Regions from separate parts of the Pseudomonas sp. GW822-FHT02D10 genome, predicted to be linked through region 2. Evidence: riboswitches for the same ligand, from Rfam matches in the RefSeq annotation. Region 2 holds a riboswitch; the other holds the start of a gene.

Region 1 (9,566 bases), on a different contig from region 2:
GCCGTGCTGATCCACCAGATCTGCCGTTGTGCCAGATCAGCGGCGGCAGTCCCCGGCAGTTCCGGCGGCAGGCCCAGGGTCGGTGCCAGAACGAAGGTTGCATAACCGGCCAGCCCCCAGAGCAGGCCCTGAGAGGTGCGGCTCGGTGCGCGCAGGGTGTAGAGACCGGCGAGCATCAGCGCAAAACCGACGGCCACCACCAGGTTACCGCCGGTGGTCGACAGCACGCGCTGCCAGCCGTCTTCCGGCTCCCAGGCCTCTGCATCATGGGTGTGGCCCGCCATAGCGCCTTCGGCATGTTCATGGACTTCAGCCGCCGGGGCTTTTTCGTAGGTTTCCGCCTGAAGAATCAGCGGCGCGACCCAAAAGCTTTGCAACAGGGTCAGCAGCAGGGCGGCCAGCAAGCCGGTGAAACCTGCGGTTTGCGCTATACGCTTGATCATGTCAGCAGGTCTCAATGGCACGGGAAGGCAGAGCTGTGACGGGTATCGTGGGCGGCGTTGTGCACCGCGTCGATGTGCGAGAAGCCGGCGAAATACACAAGGCTTGCGCCCAGAATCGATGCGCCGATAGCGGCAACGAGGCGTTGGCTCAGGGTGGACGTGGTGCTGGCGGTGGCGTGGCGAGTGTTGCTGATAATGATCGACATGGCGCTTCCCTCTGGTCAGTCAGGGGTGAATCGAGCGCATGAAAACCCCTGCGAGCCAGGCACGCAGAGGCTAAAACAGCGCCCGCCCACCGCGGGTTTGTTATTGATGTGTTGCGGGCCGGTCTCCGGGCTCACGAGGGGCTGGCATTCGCCGAACCTGCAAGAGTCACCTTCCCATGCCGAACTGTTGGCACAGTGGATCTGACTCTTCGCTCGCTTACCGTTGCGGGGGCAGCACCGGACTGACATGGCTTTTGAGTAAAGCACATGATTCACCGATTTCCCGTTTCACCCTGTGAAGGGCACCCGTAACAAGGCGTGTAGGAGAGCATGGGCCGGGGATACGCGTCAATTGGCAAGCGTTCTCAACGCGATACCGAGGCGCCGCCCATCGCGAGCAAGCTCGCTCCCACAGTTGATCGCGTTCCAATGTGGGAGCGAGCTTGCTCGCAATGGCGTCATCACAGCCGCTACACCACTCAGGTGAACATTGACCCGCCCCGATGCGATGCGTAGCCTTGCGCTTTCGAGGTTCTTTGGCGCGTGCGCCGAAGCTAAGACGGGAACGCGGTCAATGCCGCGGCTGCCCCCGCAACTGTGAACGGTGCTGTTTCTGCCATGCCACTGCTGGCTCTACCCAGAGCTGCGGGAAGGTGCAGAAGCCGCCAGTCGAAAGACCGGCCCACCGTCAGCCAGGAGACCTGCCTCGACACAGATTCTCACTTTCAACCGGGCGGGGTGATCCGGTGGCGAACTCTTCAGGCATGCGCGTGCGCGTTGCCGGTTGTCGTCCCGTATGCCCGCCACCTTGCCAAAGGGCATCCGATGAAAACACTGGCCAAACTTCCTGTCACCATCGTTACCGGCTTCCTCGGTTCGGGCAAAACCACCTTGCTGCGGCACATGCTCGATAATGCCCAGGGCCGGCGCATCGCGGTGATCGTCAACGAGTTCGGCGAGCTGGGCATCGATGGCGAAATCCTCAAGCAATGCTCCATCGGTTGCACTGAAGAGGAAGCCAATGGCCGCGTTTATGAGCTGGCCAACGGCTGCCTGTGCTGCACGGTTCAGGAAGAGTTCTTCCCGGTCATGCGTGAACTGGTCGCCCGTCGCGCTGACCTCGATCACATCCTCATCGAAACCTCCGGCCTGGCCCTGCCGAAACCGTTGGTTCAAGCCTTCCAGTGGCCGGAAATCCGCAGCGCCTGCACTGTGGACGCAGTGATCACCGTGGTCGACAGCCCGGCCGTGGCCGCCGGCACCTTCGCCGCGTTCCCGGACCAGGTCGACGCCCAGCGCAAACTCGACCCGAACCTGGACCACGAATCGCCACTGCACGAACTGTTCGCCGACCAACTGGCCAGCGCTGACCTGGTCATCCTCAACAAAGCCGACCTGATCAGCCCGGCGGATCTGGCCAAAGTGCGCCTGGAAGTCGCAGAAGAACTGCCGCCAGCGGTGAAAATCATCGAAGCCAGCAGCGGTCGTCTGCCGCTGGACGTGTTGATCGGCCTGGGTGCCGGCTCTGAAGAACACATCGACAGCCGTCACAGCCATCACGATCACCACCACGACGGTGACGACCACGACGCTTTCGACTCGATCTCTATTGAACTGCCGCAAGCCGACGAAAGCCTGTTACTCGACGCCCTGACCCAATTGGTGGTCCAGCACGGCATCCTGCGGGTCAAGGGTTTCGCCGCGATCCCGAACAAGCCGATGCGCTTGCTGATCCAGGGCGTGGGCACACGTTTCGACAAGCATTTCGACCGTCAATGGGCCGCAGACGAAACGCGCAGCACACGTCTGGTGCTGATCGGCCAGCAACTGGACGCGACCTTGCTCGAAGCGCAATTGCGCGCCGCGCTCAGCGTTTAATCCATGCACCTGCTCAGGACCCAGCCCGGCGGTTTCGTCTCGGATGACAACATTGCCGACCTTGGCCAAACCCCCGCCGAGCTGGTGATTCTGTGCAGCGGCGACTCCAGCCTGGCGCTGCTCGCCGAAGCGGCGCAGCAGTTGCCCGAGGACTACCCGAGCCTGCGCCTGGCCAACCCGATGCAGGTGCAGAATCACGCCTCGGTCGATTTGTATGTCGACGAAGTGCTGCGCCACGCCAAGGTGATTCTGATCTCGCTGCACGGCGGGATCGCTTATTGGCGCTACGGTATCGAACGTCTGGTGGAGTTGTCGCAACGCGGCGTCCAGTTGATTTTGGTGCCGGGCGATGACCGTCCCGACCCGGAACTCAGCGACCTGAGCACCGTGCCTGTCGAAGACCGCGAACGGCTTTGGCATTTCCTGCGTCAGGGCGGCATGGGCAATGCGCTGGATTTGTATCGCTGTCTGGCCAGTCGTTGGTTGGGGCGCGATTACCGCTGGTCTGAACCGCAGACCTTGCCGCGTACCGCGATCTACCACCCAGACAAAAGCCACGCGACCCTGAGCGATTGGCAAGCCGACTGGCAGGTTGATCAACCGGTGGCGGCGGTGCTGTTTTACCGCTCGCATTTGCAGGCGGCGAATACTGCCTTCATCGATGTTTTCTGCCAGCGCTTGCAGGCTGCGGGGTTGAACCCGTTGCCGATTGCGCTGGCCAGCTTGAAAGAACCCGGCTGCCTGACGGTGGTCGAGGATTGGCTGGATGAAGTGCAGGCCTCGGTGATCCTGAACACCACCGGTTTTGCTCAATCCAGCCCCGAAGCACCGCACCTGCGGCCATTCCGGCGCAATATTCCGGTGATCCAGGCGATCTGCGCCCAGGACAACGAACCCGGTTGGCGCGCCAGCGAGCAAGGGCTTGGTCCACGGGATCTGGCGATGCACATTGCCTTGCCGGAACTCGATGGGCGGATCATCAGCCGACCGATCAGCTTCAAGGACCTGGCCTGGCGCAGTGAGCGTAGTCAGTCCGACGTGGTCTGCTATCGACCGCAGCCCGAGCGCATGGACTTTGTCGCTGAACTGGCGCGGCGCTGGGTCGAACTGGCGCGGGTGGCGAATACTGAAAAACGTGTTGCGCTGATCCTCGCCAACTACCCGACCCGCGATGGACGGATTGGCAACGGCGTTGGCCTCGACACGCCGGCAGCGGCGTTGAATATCCTGCGGGCGCTGCATGCCGAAGGTTATCCATTGCCCGCCGATTTACCGGAAAGCGGCACCGCGCTGATTCAGCAGTTGCTCGGCGGGGTCAGCAATGACCTGGAGAGCATCGACCTGCGCCCGTGCCAGCAAAGCCTGGCGCTGGACGACTATTTCTCGCTGTTCAACGCGTTGCCCGAAGCCAACCGCGCGGCGGTGCTGGAGCGCTGGGGAACACCCGAGAACGACCCGATGTTCCGTGGCGGACGCATGATGGTTGCCGGCTTGCGGTTTGGCCTGACCTTTGTCGGCATTCAGCCGGCGCGCGGTTATCAGGTCGATCCGAGCGCGGTCTACCACGATCCGGACCTGGTGCCGCCCCACGGGTATCTGGCGTTCTACTTCTGGTTGCGTCAGGCGTACGGCGCCCACGCGGTGATTCACGTCGGTAAGCACGGCAACCTCGAATGGTTGCCGGGCAAGGGCGTTGGCCTGTCTGAAAGCTGTTGGCCCGATGCGTTGCTCGGGCCGCTGCCGAATATTTATCCGTTCATCGTCAACGACCCGGGAGAGGGCGCGCAGGCCAAACGTCGGACTCAGGCGGTGATCATCGATCACCTGATGCCGCCACTGACCCGCGCCGAAACCTACGGCCCGTTGCGCAATCTGGAACTGCTGGCCGACGAGTATTACGAAGCGCAATTGCTTGATCCTCGGCGTGCTCGCGAGTTGCAGCGTGACATTCTCAATCTGGTGCGCGAAACCCATATCGACCGCGAGTTGCAGCTGGACGAGAAGCTCGACAGCGACGCGGATGCGGCGATCTGGTTGCCGCGTCTGGACACCTACTTGTGCGACTTGAAAGAGTCGCAGATCCGCGACGGCCTGCATGTGTTCGGCGAATCGCCGAGCGGTCGGCTGCGCATCGATACCTTGCTGGCGTTGCTGCGCATTCCGCGTGGCGACGGTCGCGGTGCGCAATCGAGTCTGTTGCGGGCCTTGGCCAAGGCGTTCGCGCTGGGCTTTGATCCGCTGGATTGTGTGTTGTCCGATCCTTGGTCTGGGCCGAGGCCGGCTGAGCTGCTAACCCTCAGCGATGAGGCGTGGCGCACCGCTGGCGATACTCGCGAACGCCTTGAACTGTTCGCGGCGCAGTTGATCGAGCAGGCGCTGAGCACCGATATCGAGCGGTTGAGTCAACCCGGTTGGAGTGATGTCAGTGCGATCATCGACAGCTTGCGTGATGTGGTCGCGCCGCGACTGGACGCCTGTGGCCCGGCAGAAATGCGCGGTTTGCTGGATGCGCTCAGCGGCCGGTTTGTCCCGGCAGGTCCCAGCGGGGCGCCGAGTCGCGGGCGCCTCGACGTGCTGCCCACCGGACGCAACTTTTTCTCGGTGGACGTGCGCAACCTGCCGACCACCACCGCCTGGCGCATTGGTTTCCAGTCGGCGAACCTGATTCTTGAGCGGCATCTTCAGGATCACGGCGATCATTTGCGTCAGCTCGGGTTGTCGGTCTGGGGCACGGCGACCATGCGCACTGGCGGTGACGATATCGCCCAGGCCATGGCGCTGATGGGCGTGCGTCCGGTCTGGGCGACGGGCAGTCAGCGGGTCGACGACTTCGAAATCCTGCCGCTGAGTCTGCTCGACCGGCCGCGCGTGGACGTGACCTTGCGCGTCTCCGGGTTCTTCCGCGATGCCTTCGCCAATCTGATTCGACTGTTCGATGCGGCTGTGCAAGCGGTTGCCGCGTTGGACGAGCCGGACGATATGAACCCCTTGGCGGCCAAGGTTCGCGCTGAACGTGAAGCGCTGATCCAGTCCGGACTGGATGAAGACGCCGCCGCACGACAGGCTGGTTGGCGGATTTTCGGTGCCAAACCCGGTGCTTATGGCGCAGGCGTGCAGGGCGCTATCGATGGCCGTTTGTGGCAAAGCCGCGAGGATCTGGCCGAGGTCTACCTGAATTGGGGTGGCTACGCTTACGGCGGTTCCGATGAGGGTACGGCAGCCCGCGAGCAGTTCGCCCAGCGCTTGAGCCAGGTTCAGGCGGTGCTGCAAAACCAGGACAATCGCGAGCATGACTTGCTCGATTCCAATGACTATTACCAGTTCCAGGGCGGCATGCTCGCCGCTGTCGAAAGCCTCAGCGGCGAAGCGACGGCGAGCTACCATGGCGATCACAGTCAGCCGGACTTGCCGAAGATCCGCACGCTGAAGGAAGAGCTGAACCGGGTGATCCGCTCCCGGGCAGCCAACCCGAAGTGGATCGAAGGGGTCAAGCGGCACGGCTACAAAGGCGCTTTTGAACTGGCGGCCACCGTCGATAACCTGTTCGCTTTCGACGCCACCACGCAGCTGATCGACGACCATCAGTACGCCTTGCTGGCCGACGCTTATTTGCTTGACCCGTCGACCCGCGAATTCGTCCAGCAGCATAATCCGCACGCCTTGCGCGACATGACCGAACGCATGCTCGAAGCTCAGCAGCGGGGGATGTGGCAGGAACCGGGCGAGTATCGGCAGGCGTTGGAGAATTTGCTGCTGGATATCGAAGAAGATGTTTGAGAACGAGACAACCCGATGACAGACACTCCGCATTTCCCGCTGTCCGCCGTGGTCGGCGCCGATGCCCTGAAACTGGCGTTGTGCCTGACGGCCATCGACCCGAAAATCGGCGGTGTGCTGATCGAAGGTCCGCGGGGCATGGCCAAGTCGACGTTGGCCCGTGGCCTGGCGGATTTGCTCGCCAGCGGGCAGTTCGTCACCTTACCCTTGGGCGCAACCGAAGAGCGACTGGTCGGCACCCTGGACCTGGACGCCGCGCTGGGCGAAGGCCGTGCACAGTTTTCTCCGGGAGTGTTGGCCAAGGCCGACGGCGGCGTGTTGTATGTTGATGAAGTGAATCTGCTGCCCGATCATCTGGTGGATTTGCTGCTCGACGTCGCGGCCAGCGGCACCAACCTGGTCGAACGCGACGGCATTTCTCATCGGCATTCGGCGCGCTTTGTGCTGATCGGCACCATGAACCCGGAAGAGGGTGAACTGCGCCCGCAATTGCTCGACCGTTTCGGCCTGAACGTCGCGCTCAGCGGTCACACGGCGCCGCTTGAACGCGGTCAGATCATCCGGCGCCGGCTGGATTTCGACAGCGATCCCCAAGGCTTCTGCGCCCAATGGGAAGCCCCGCAGCAGCAATTGCGCGAACGCTGCCAGCGCGCTCGTGCGGCACTGGCGAGCATTCCTCTGGACGATCAGGCGCTGGTACAGATCACCGAGCGTTGCTTTGCCGCTGGGGTCGACGGCTTGCGCGCCGACCTGGTCTGGCTGCGTGCCGCTCGCGCTCATGCAGCGTGGCGTGGGGCAGAGGTGATCAGCGAGGACGATATCGATGCAGTGGCCGAGTTTGCCTTGCGTCATCGTCGTCGTGACACTCCACCGTCTGCACCGAGCCAGAACCCCGCGCCAGACTCGTCCGCAGCCCAACAACCGAACCCCGGCGAAGGCCAGGGCCAGTGGGGTGAAATGCCGGCTCAGGCATTACCCACCGGCGCCCGTCATGAAGTGCCGAGCTGGCCAAAAAAGCCCTAGGCATTCGCCCTCGATCTGACGCGGGGGCGAATGCCAAACCCCGTGCAGGACACCTGAAACACGGCAGGCAGGGCCAGCGTCGAACCACCAGCAGCGGCTCGGTCAATTGGCCTGGAACGCTGCTCAACGGCCGCCCGCGTCAGCGCGAAGATCTGCTGTTTCACCTGCGCAGTCGTTCGCCCCATGAATTGTGGCTGGTGATCGTCGATGCCTCGGCCTCGACCCGGCGTCATCAGGCGTTGAGCGATGCCAAAGGCCTGCTGGCGCAACTGTTCGACGACGCCTATCGCCAGCGCGTGCGGCTGGCGCTGTTGACCGCCAGTGGTACTGCGCCGAAGTGGCAGGTGCAAGGTCTGAAAGCCTCGGCCAGCCTGCGCGACTGGCTCGGCGCGCTAGGTGCGGGCGGTGGCACGCCGTTGTTTGCCGCACTGAATGAAGCGGCGCATTGGCTGACGTCGCGGCAAAAGCGCTTTCCGGCAGAGCAGCAGCGATTGTTGCTGCTGACCGATGGCCGCCTCAAGGAGTGGCCTGCACTGGCGCAACTCCATTGTCCGGGTATGCTGGTGGATATCGAGCGCGGGCCCATCCGGCTCGGGCGCGCTAAAGCCCTGGCCGCCGAGTTGCAGGCCGAGTATCGGCACATCGACGATCTGTAGCGCTTGCAAGAAGATCGCAGCCTGCGGCAGCTCCTACAGAATTGCGTACGCCGTCGTGATACGGTCGGCGTAGGAGCTGCCGAAGGCTGCGATCTTTCAGGGACAAAATCAAAGGAGTGGACCATGCGTGTTCTAGCCGCTAACAGTCAGGACGATTTTCGGGTCAAAGCCTATGCCGGCACCAACGGCGTGTTGCTCGCCATGGACCTGGCCGAGTCCCGACGCAAAGGCCTGCTCGGTTTTGCCATCGAAAAACAGCAGGGCAGCGGACCCTGGGAGTTTCTGTTCAACAGCCTGACCTTCCCCGGTAAGGCCCACACCTTTCCTCAGTACAACGCCACGCCCAGCGATAGCGCACCGTTGCAGAAATTTCGCTGGGCCGATTACGCGGTCAATCCGGGCGTGACGATCAACTACCGAGTGCATCTGGCCTATGGCACGCCGGATGCGCCGCAATTGGGCGAGGCCCTGGCGGTGACGGTCACCACCGACAATGGTTTGCCGGCAGGCCAGCATGTCATTTTCAATCGTGCGGTGGCGGCCAGTCAGGCCTTCTCCCGCAAGTTCCCCGAGCTCGATGCACAGCTGAGTGCCAACAAGAATCTGTCTCTCGACGACTGGCCCGCCGCACCACGGCTATGGCTGGAGAACGGTTTGCTCGAGCAGATCACCGGTTTCATCGAGCGCGCCGTGGATAGCCAGTGGGCGCTGGACATTGCGATTTACGAGTATCAGTTGCCGACCATTGTCGACGCGGTCAACGCGGCGTTTGGGCGAGGCGCCAAGGTTCGGGTGCTGTATCACGCCAAGCCCGGCGATACCGACACCACCATGAATGAAGAGAGCCTGGCCAAGCTTCCCGCCGAGAACAAACGGGGGCGGGTGACCCACGCCATTTTCCATGACAAGTTCATCGTGCTGAGCCAGGTCGATGGTGCCGGGGAGTATCGGCCGCAATCGGTGCTGTGCGGCAGTACCAATTTCACCGACAACGGTGTCTACCGTCAGGCCAACGTGGTGCATGTGCTGGACAATACCGTTGTGGCCACCCGCTATCTGCAAGTGTTCGAGCAGATCTGGGCCGCGCCGACCGATGTGGGCGCCACGCGTACGTGGTTGACCAAGAACAACCCGATGGACCCGTCGCAGCCGTTGTTTGTCGGTTTTTCACCGCGTACCGGCCAGGCCGATCTGCAGCAATTCGTCGAGATCATCAATGCGGCGAAGAAGGACGTTTTGTTTGTCACCGCGTTCGCACTGCCGGATGAAATCCTCAACGCCTTGCTCGGCCAGCCCCACGACGATGTGCTGCGTTATGGCCTGCAAAACACCGCCAGCCGCATCACCGGTTTTCACGCCGACCGCACGGCTGATTTCGCCGCCACTGCATTGCTCAACACCGGCATCGAGGGCTGGCTCAAGGAAAGCATGAAAGGCCAGAAGGGTGACCTGCTGGTGCATTTGAAGGCCATCGTCATCGACTTCACCAGCGACACGCCGGTGATCATCAGCGGCAGCCACAACCTGAGCATCAACGCCAGTGAGGGCAATGACGAAAACTTCCTGATCATTCGCGGCGATGT
Region 2 (9,566 bases):
TTGCGCGCCGGTGTCGCTGTTGGGTTTGAGCAGCACCGGGTTCATGTCGGTGTGCGGCTCAAGGTTGGCCGCCTGGGCCTGCACGGCTTGAGCGCGACCGATTTCGCCGCCGTCGGCGGTCACCGCGCTGTTGAGTGCCATGTTCTGCGGTTTGAACGGCACCACGCGAACCCCCTGGCGCGCCAGCCAGCGGCATAGCGCCGTTACCAGCGTACTTTTGCCGGCGTCCGAGGTGGTGCCTTGTACCATCAGCGTGGTCATAGGGTTTCCTTGGCGTAGGCGTCGAAAGCGTGTTCGAGGCGCAACCAGTCGGTTTCATCGGCCGGCAAACCAAAACGCAGGCTGCTGTTGTGGGTGAACAGACGCAGCAAAATGCCGTGCCGGGCCATGAATTCATGCAGGTGCTCAGCGCGCTCGGTGATCAACCATTGAAACAGCGCGCAGCCACCTTGCGGCTTGAAGCCATGGCGCTCGAGGACTTCAGCCAGACGCAGACTCGCCTCTTCACTGCGCAAGCGTTGGCGCGCGTGCCCTTGGGTGTCGCGCAAACAGACCTGACCCAACACCCGAGTCGGTCCGCTGACCGCCCAAGGACCGATCTGCTCGGCGAGCAATTTGAGCAACTTGCGCTCAGCCAGTACGAAGCCCAATCGCACCCCGGCCAGACCGAAAAATTTGCCGAACGAACGCAAGACGATCAAGCCAACCTGATTGGCATACGACGACAGGCTCAACTGTGGGGTGTTGTCCATGAACGCTTCGTCGACCACCAACCAGCCGCCGCGCTGCGCCAGGCGGGCATGCCAATCGAGCAAGCGTTCCGGGGTCAGGCTCAGGCCCGTGGGATTGTTCGGGTTAACCACCACCAGCACGTCGAGGCTATCGAGGAAAAAGTCGACTTCCTGCTCCAGCACTTCACGCACGACGTAGCCGTTGCGGCGCCAGGCCTCGGCGTGCTCGGCATAACACGGCGAGAGCACGCCGACTTTGCCGGCGCGACGCAGACGCGGCAGCAACTGGATGGCTGCCTGGGAACCGGCGACCGGCAACACCTGTGTGGCGCCGTAGTATTCGCGTGCGGCCTGCTCCAGACCGTCATCGGTTTCCGGCAAGCGCGCCCAGGCCCGCAATGGGATGTCCGGGATCGCCCACGGCCAGGGTGCCAGACCGCTGGACAAGTCGAGCCAATCGGCTTCGGCGATGCCGTAGCGCAACGCCGCCTTGCGCAAACGACCACCGTGCTCAAGCATAAAACTCGGCTCCCACACAGAGAATCAGCAGCCACAACCAAACCCCGCGCTGAACCAGTTGCCAGCCGCGATCAATGGAGTTGGCGTCTGCTGGCAGACCTTCGCCCAACTGTGGACGCTGATGCAGTTCACCGTGATAGATCGCCGCCCCACCCAGCTCGACCCCTAGAGCGCCGGCGCCCGCAGCCATCACCGGCCCGGCGTTCGGGCTGTCCCAGGTCGGCCCCTGGGTGCGCCAGCATTTGAGTGCCAAGCGGGTTTTGCCCAGCAGCGCATAGGTCAACGCCACCAGACGCGCCGGAATATAGTTGAGCACATCATCGATTTTCGCCGCCGCCCAGCCGAAGCGTTCAAAGCGTTCGTTGCGATAACCCCACATGGCGTCCAGGGTATTGCTCAGACGATAGAGCACCACCCCCGGCGCACCGGCGACAGCAAACCAGAACAGCGCGGCGAATACTGCATCGCTGCCATTTTCCAGCACTGATTCAGTGGCGGCCCGGGCCACTTCGGTTGAGTCCAGCTCACTGGTCTGACGGCTGACCAGATAGCCGACACGCTGGCGTGCTTCATCCAGGTCGTCGCTGCGCAGGGCCTGAGCCACCGGTTCGACATGTTCACCGAGGCTGCGCAGACCGAGGGCGCAATACAACGCAAGTATCTCAACGATCCACCCCATGTAAGGCAGCCAGGAAAATGCAGTGATCAACAGGGTCAGCGGCAGTACCGCCATCACCCAGGCGGTGACGCCGTGACTGCGCCAGCCACGGCCGGCGGAGTTGAAACGTTGCTCGATACGATCGGCAAAACGGCCGAACGCCACCAGCGGATGCCAGCGCTTGGGTTCGCCCAGCAGCGCATCCAGCGCTACCCCGGCGACACTCAGCAACGCCACACTCATTGACTCACTCCCCAAAAATTCTCGTACAACAGTTCACTCAGCGGACGCGCCTGCGCCCAGCCTTCAAGGACCAGCATCGGCGCCGGGTAAAATTCCTTGACCGGTCCCAGGCACAACACCGCCAACGGTTTGGCCCCTGGCGGCAAGCCGAGCAGATCCGCCAATGCCTGCGGCTCGAACAACGAGACCCAGCCCATGCCCAAACCCTCGGCACGGGACGCCAGCCACAGATTCTGGATCGCGCAGGACAACGACGCCATGTCCATTTCCGGCAAGGTCCGACGGCCAAAAATATGCCGCTCGCGATCATCCATCAACGCGGCGACCAGCACTTCGGCGCAGTCGTTGATGCCTTCGACTTTCAACTTCATGAACTCGTCGGAGCGTTCGCCCAGCGCTTCGGCGGTGCGTACCCGCTCCTCCTCCACCAGTTGCTGGATCTGGCCGCGTAACGCTCGGTCGCTAATGCGGATGAACCGCCAGGGCTGCATCAAGCCGACACTCGGCGCCCGATGCGCCGCTTCGAGCAAACGCCGGAGCAGCTCGGGTTCGACGTTGCCACCGCTGAAGTGACGCATGTCACGACGTTCGGCAATCGCGCGATAAACCGCTTCGCGCTCGGCCTCGGAAAATGCGTTGTCTGTCATGGCCTCTTCGCGGGCAAGCCCGCTCCCACAGGGTTCAGGTCTGGCGCAAACAGCGCGGCGATGGCTGATGGATTTGAAGGAAAATAGAAGTGCACATACGAGGCCGTCATCCGTCCTTCACGGTAAACCGCCTCGGCGCCGCGCCCACCGTTAGGGCTCAGACCACGGGCGATCGGCTCAAGCTCGGTACTGGTCAACGAATGATGGTACGTGTGGCCACGCAGCGCGCCTTCGGGTAGCTCGACGGCTTGCAGGGCCAACGCGGCCAGACGCTTTTGCATCACCGCATCACCAGCCAACAGCCCCACCAACTCAGCACGCGTACCGTCGACATCAGTCAGGGAATCGAGCAGATACAGCATGCCGCCACATTCGGCCAGCAACGGCTTGCCTGCGGCGTGATGCGCGCGAATGGCGTCGAGCATTGTGCTGTTTTCAGCCAACGCCACATGGTGCAATTCCGGATAACCACCAGGCAGATACAGGCTGTCAGCTTCTGGCAGTTTGCGGTCATGGATCGGCGAGAAGAATCGCAATTCAGCGCCCATCGCTCGCAGCAAGTCGAGGTTCGCGCCATACGTGAAGGCAAAAGCTTCGTCACGAGCCACGGCAATTCGCACACCCGCCAACAATGGCTCGGCAGCGATCACGTCAGGCACGGTGAACTCGACAGCGGGCGGCAACGCCACTTCGCAGCTGCTGGCCAAGGCTTCGGCGGCGGCATCGAGTCGCAGGTCAAGGTCGTTCAATTCACTGGCCTGGACCAAACCGAGGTGACGGCTGGGCAGTTCGATCCCGGTTTCCCGAGACAAGGCGCCATACCAGCGCAGGCCTTCAGTGAGGCTGCCTTCGAGCAGTTGCGCGTGACGCAAGGTGCCGACGCGGTTGGCCAATACACCGGCGAACGGCAAGTCCGGCTGATAACGCGCCAGCCCCAACGCCAGCGCGCCGAAGGTCTGGGCCATGGCGGTGCCGTCGATCACGCCCAGCACCGGCACGCCGAAGTGCCGCGCCAGATCGGCGCTGGATGGCGTGCCATCGAACAGGCCCATGACGCCTTCGATCAAGATAAGGTCAGCCTCAGCGGCCGCTTCCCACAACAATCGACGACTTTCCTGTTCGCCGACCATCCACATGTCCAGCTGATACACCGGCGCACCGCTGGCGCGCTCGAGAATCATCGGATCAAGAAAGTCCGGGCCGCATTTAAACACCCGAACCTTACGCCCCTGATTGCGATGCAAACGGGCCAGCGCGGCGGTGACGGTGGTCTTGCCCTGACCGGAAGCCGGCGCGGCAATCAATACCGCCGGGCAGTAACGACTACTATTCATATAAAGAGGCTCACAGCTCAACGCCTTTCTGCGCTTTGATCCCGGCCTGGAAGGCGTGCTTGATCATGCCCATTTCGGTGACCGTGTCGGCCAGTTCGATCATTTCCGGCTTCGCGCCACGACCGGTGACCACCACGTGTTGCATCGGCGGACGCGCCTGTAAATCGCTGAGCACCTGATCGAGATCCAGGTAACCGTGCTTGAGGGCAATGTTCAGCTCATCGAGCACCACCAGGCCAATGTCCGGGTCACGTAGCAGTTCACGGGAGACTTCCCACGCGGCCTCGGCGGCGGCGATATCGCGCTGGCGATCCTGGGTTTCCCAGGTGAAACCTTCGCCCATCACATGGAAGCGCACCTGGTCCGGGAAGCGGCGGAAGAACAGCTCCTCGCCGGTACTGTTACGCCCTTTGATGAACTGCACCACGCCACACTGCATGCCGTGGCCCATCGCCCGGGCGAGCATGCCGAACGCTGAACTGCTTTTGCCCTTGCCGTTGCCGGACAGAACCAGCAGCAGGCCGCATTCGTTCGGCGAATTGGCAATGCGCTCATCGATCACGGCTTTCTTGCGCAGCATGCGCGCCAGATGGCGTTCGTCACGCTCAGGGGAATCAGTCATGGGGGAGCTCTCCGTTGAGGCTGGATAACGGCGGGCAGGCATAGAAATAGACGGCAAGAAGCCTGGCATCGCCCACCGTGATGCCGCTGGATGGATCAGGCCGGTCTCCGGACTCATGAGCGGCTTGCGCCGGACTGCGCGCCTTCCCATGCCATTTCGACACAGTGGCTCAAAGCGCAGTTTTTACTCATTTACCGTTGCGGGGGCAGCGCCGGGATCGTCGCCCGCTCTGTCAAAGAACGCGCCCTCACCGGCTTCCCTGTTTCACTCGGTCGACCACTGGGTCACAGAGCACCTGAAACAAGTCGCGAAGGTTAGAGGGTTGGGGGTGGAGCGTCAATTAAAGCCGGGGGCTCATCGATAGATAGAAACCGACCTCAATCAATAAACTGGCGCCAATCTTGTGCCACACTGAAAGCAGTGATATCAAAGAGCCACAACCTTACACCACAAGAACAAAGGGTGAGCAGCATGCAAGGCATGATCATCAGTAATCCCAAGCTGGAATTCCTGCGTCCGGTGCTGGAACGCTGGTTCGAGTGTATCGACCGCTACAACGCGGTACGCGGCGATAATGAAAGCCCTTACTGGTTTGACGAACGCGCCAACCTGAGCCTGCTTTCGGCAGCGGCATGGATGGCAGAAATGGTCACCCTTGAACAGACTCCGACGAAAAAGCAGATCGAGGAAGGCGAGCGCAATGGCCGCGCCGATCTGTTTATCGCCAGTGGAGAAGAGCGTGCCTATCTTCAGGCCACCCAACGCTGGCCACGGGTCAATAACCTGAACCTCACCCAGGCCCTGCTTGATGCCGTGAGCGATGCGAAAAAAATCAGCTATGCCAGCGACCTGAAGCTCGGCTGCCTGTTCGTCGCCCCACAAAAGACCCAGCACAGCGCTACCCCGGAAGAACTCCAGGACATGGTCGACGACCTGCAAAAGGAACACACCTGCGCCGTGGCCTGGTACTTCCCCTACGCCTACCGCAAATTGCACAACGAAGCCGGCAACTACCATCCGGGCATCGCACTATTGCTCAAAGAGGCACGCGGCTGACAGGTTGAACCTTACGGCGATCAGGGCCTAGCGCTTGCGGCACAAGGTCAGACCATCGCCCAGCGGCAACAACGACAGATCGACACGCGAGTCATCCTTCAAGGCACGATTAAGCGCCTGGATGGCTCGGGTGTCTTCGCTCGCGGGATTTTCTTCCAGTACTCGCCCACTCCACAGCGTGTTGTCGAATACCGCCAGCCCACCGCTACGCAGCAGCCGCAAAGCGCTTTCCAGATAAGCCGGATAGTTGGCCTTGTCGGCATCGATGAAGATCAGATCGAAGCAACCGCCCTGCCCTTGTTGCTCAAGTTGAGCCAGGGTTTGCAACGCGGGCGCCAAACGCAAATCGATGCGCTCAGTAAGGCCTGCCTCCTGCCAGTAACGGCGCGCCGTGGCGTTGTACCCTCCGGGAATGTCACAGCAGATCAGCGAACCGTCATCCGGCAAGGCGGCCGCCATGCACAAAGCGCTGTAGCCGGTGAAAGTGCCTACTTCGAGCAAACGCCTGGCGCCCGTAAGCTTGACCAGCAAAGCGAGAAACTGTCCCTGCTCGGGCGCTACCTGCCAGCGTGCCATTGGCAGCGCCTGGGTTTCGTCACGCAAACGGCGCAAGAGCGGCGTTTCGCGCAAGGATACGTCGAGCAGGTAGTTATAGAGGGAATCGTCGAGATTGAGTGTGCGAGCGGTCATGACAACCTCTGCAGGCTACGGATTATGCGCTAGATGTTCTGGCTGAATAACACGCTTGGCGCTCAGGTAGGCTCTCTGCCAATAGGCCTTGGACAAGCTGTCCAGCTTCACTGTACCCCCGGTGGCTGGTGCATGCACGAAACGACCTTCACCGACGTAGATCCCGGCGTGGCTGACGTGCGAACCGCCATTGGTGGCAAAGAAGATCAGGTCACCGGTTTGCAACGCTTCTTGGCCGATTTCCGGCGCTTGCATGCCGATCATCTCGCTAGTCGAACGCGGCAGGGAAATACCCGCTGCATCGCGATAGACGTAGCCGATCAGGCCGCTGCAATCAAAACCCGAGTCCGGCGTATTGCCGCCCCAACGATAAGGCGTGCCGACCAGACCCAACGCGCGAATCAGCACGTCTTCAGCGGCAGGCGAGAAAGATTGAGCGGGAGCAAAAACCGGGGCGCGGACGACTTTAACAGGCGGCGGAGTACGGCTGGCACAGGCGCTGAGCAGCGCTGCGAAGAAGATAAGTGCGAGGCGGGCCGACATCGTCATATACAGAGCATCCTGATCTGGCTGCGGCTTTCTCTGCCGAGAGGCTGAAAACAAAACCGCGCAAGCAGGGCTTACGCGGTTAGTTAGTCAACAATAGATCAGGATTCTAGCGGCTACGCGCCAAACTTCAAGTAAGACTTTAAGTTAGCCTTACAAGTAGTCCGCTTACTTGCGTGCCGTGACTGTCGTTGGCGCCATGGCGAGTGCTCGCTTGGCTTCAATGAAGGTCTTGCTCCAGTAGCTGTCGCCCAGGTTATCGACCCGGACACCACCGCTGCGGCGGCTGCTGGAATGGATGAACTGGTCATCACCCAGGTAGATCCCGGCATGGCTGACGCGACCGCGACGACCATTGGTGGCGAAGAACAGCAAGTCACCAGGCTTAAGGTTGTTGCGAGAAACCAGCGGGGCATCCACGTTGATCATTTCGCGAGTGGAGCGCGGCAAGTTCATGCCAGCCTCTTCGCGAAACAGATAACCGATGAAACCGCTGCAATCGAAACCGGCTTCAGAGGTACCGCCCATACGGTAACGGGTACCGACCAGGGACAGACCACGTTCGAGGATGCTGTCGGCCAGAACTGGAAGCTGGTAAGGCTTGCGGCCGGCGAAATCGGCCAGTTCTTTTTCGGTAGCCAGTTCTTCCTGGTAAATAACGGAAGACTGGGCAGTCGCTGAATTTTTAATCTGCTGATCGTTTTGTTGCGAGACCGGGGAATGAACCGCGCAACCAAAAAGCAGGGTGACAAGTGCGAGAGGCACGAGGGGTGCGAAGCGATTTAGCATGGGCACGACCGTGGCTGAAGTTATAAAGAAGGCGAGACTATGCCTTCTATCGCCCTCATTTGCAAATTCAATCGATCCAAATGTGACTTATCGGTTTCTCGTTAACATCTAAGCGCTTAAGCCCATTTTAAATCTGCACGCGCCGTGAATACCTTTCCGGAAGCGGGTTTTCTGACGCCTTAAATATGCCGAAACGCGCTACAGGCCGCGGAATTACCAGCCCAGGGTTTCTTTGAGGAAGGGGATCGTCAGCTTGCGCTGAGCCTGCAGGGAGGCCTGATCGAGGCGCTCAAGGAGCTCGAACAAAGCGCTCATGCTGCGAGTACCGCGAGTCAAAATAAAATGTCCGACTTCGTCGGTCAGGTGCAGACCGCGACGCGACGCGCGCAATTGCAATGCACGCAACTTGTCTTCATCGGACAGCGGCCGCATCTGAAAAATCAGCGCCAGGGTCAAGCGGGATTTGAGGTCAGCCAGTTTTACCGGCAACTCACGTGGCGAGGTTGACGCGGCGATCAGCAGGCGCCGACCACTGTCACGCAGGCGATTGAACAGGTGGAACAACGCCTCTTCCCAATCAGCCCGCCCCGCCACTGCCTGCAAGTCATCCAGACAGACCAGTTCGTACTGTTCAAGGTTATCGAGGATTTCGATACCGCGATCCAGCAACTCGGCCAACGGCAGGTACACCGCCGGCTCCCCCAACTGCTCGAAGCGCAAGCAAGCGGCTTGCAGCAAGTGCGTACGCCCTACGCCGTCCTTGCCCCAGAGATAGATCAGGCTTTCGGTCCAGCCGGCGTCGGCTTCGCACAACCGCTCGACATAGCCGAGTGCAGCGGCATTGGCGCCGGGGTAGTAGTTGATAAAGGTAGCGTCATCACGCAGACGCACACCTAGGGGCAGCTGAATCGGTTTCATGCTGACTGAACAGTTCCAAACGAACCGTTAGTGGCCTCTGTGTAAAGTTTGCAAAGTTTATACCCGTGACGCCGGCCGCACAATGCAGCAGACCATAAGCAAAATCAAAGGTTTGCGTTAACTTGCGGGTATCGGCGAGGTTTGTTTGACGGCGTATGTGACAGCCAGGAGTGCTCTACAGGCCTGCCCGGCAACGCGCCGGGCAACCTTGAGCACTTAATCGACGGCGCTGATCAATCAGAATCTTCCGCACCGCTGTACATACCAGAATCTTTATACAAATCATGCACATGGCGCACCAGCACCATAATCACCGCAGCCACCGGCAATGCCAGCAAGATCCCGGTGAACCCAAACAACTCACCGCCCGCCAGGATCGCAAAGATCACCGCCACCGGATGCAGACCAATCCGATCCCCCACCAACAGCGGCGTCAGCACCATGCCTTCCAATGCCTGACCGACCATGAACACTGCGACAATCCCGATCATCGGATACAGATCGCCACCAAACTGAAACAACCCGGCGATCAACGCCGCGCCGATCCCGATCACAAAGCCCATGTACGGCACAATCGCTGCCAGACCGGCAATCAAGCCAATCAACAGCCCCAGCTCCAACCCGACCAGCATCAGACCGGCCGCGTAGATCACACCCAACGCCAGCATCACCAGCAACTGCCCACGAACAAATGCCCCAAGCACCTCATGACACTCGTCCGCCAGCGATACCACTTGCTCTTCGCGATTACGTGGCAACAGGCTGCGCAGCTTCGCCATCATCAGGTCCCAATCGCGCAACAGGTAAAAGCTC

The links. A riboswitch is a leader RNA that binds a small molecule or an ion and turns the genes downstream of it on or off. The one in region 2 is predicted to bind cobalamin.
Region 1: another riboswitch for cobalamin. It lies ahead of cobW (cobalamin biosynthesis protein CobW); the one in region 2 lies ahead of cobO (cob(I)yrinic acid a,c-diamide adenosyltransferase).

The regions. Positions count from the first base shown of each region.
Region 1 is NZ_JBXAOB010000005.1:51,425-60,990, forward strand. It holds gene AC1RPZ_RS10035 (CbtA family protein) at 1-443, opposite strand, end outside; gene AC1RPZ_RS10040 (CbtB domain-containing protein) at 455-649, opposite strand; cobalamin riboswitch at 749-974, opposite strand; cobalamin riboswitch at 1,162-1,372, shown strand; gene cobW (cobalamin biosynthesis protein CobW) at 1,475-2,527, shown strand; gene cobN (cobaltochelatase subunit CobN) at 2,531-6,304, shown strand; gene AC1RPZ_RS10055 (magnesium chelatase ATPase subunit I) at 6,320-7,327, shown strand; gene AC1RPZ_RS10060 (vWA domain-containing protein) at 7,330-7,983, shown strand; gene AC1RPZ_RS10065 (phospholipase D-like domain-containing protein) at 8,107-9,566, shown strand, end outside.
Region 2 is NZ_JBXAOB010000015.1:23,072-32,637, forward strand. It holds gene AC1RPZ_RS21305 (cobyric acid synthase) at 1-261, opposite strand, end outside; gene cobD (threonine-phosphate decarboxylase CobD) at 258-1,250, opposite strand; gene cbiB (adenosylcobinamide-phosphate synthase CbiB) at 1,243-2,151, opposite strand; gene bluB (5,6-dimethylbenzimidazole synthase) at 2,148-2,798, opposite strand; gene AC1RPZ_RS21325 (cobyrinic acid a,c-diamide synthase CobB) at 2,795-4,132, opposite strand; gene cobO (cob(I)yrinic acid a,c-diamide adenosyltransferase) at 4,143-4,754, opposite strand; cobalamin riboswitch at 4,836-5,068, opposite strand; gene AC1RPZ_RS21335 (hypothetical protein) at 5,226-5,810, shown strand; gene AC1RPZ_RS21340 (class I SAM-dependent methyltransferase) at 5,838-6,500, opposite strand; gene AC1RPZ_RS21345 (C40 family peptidase) at 6,516-7,049, opposite strand; gene AC1RPZ_RS21350 (C40 family peptidase) at 7,215-7,835, opposite strand; gene hda (DnaA regulatory inactivator Hda) at 8,049-8,753, opposite strand; gene AC1RPZ_RS21360 (AI-2E family transporter) at 8,987-9,566, opposite strand, start outside.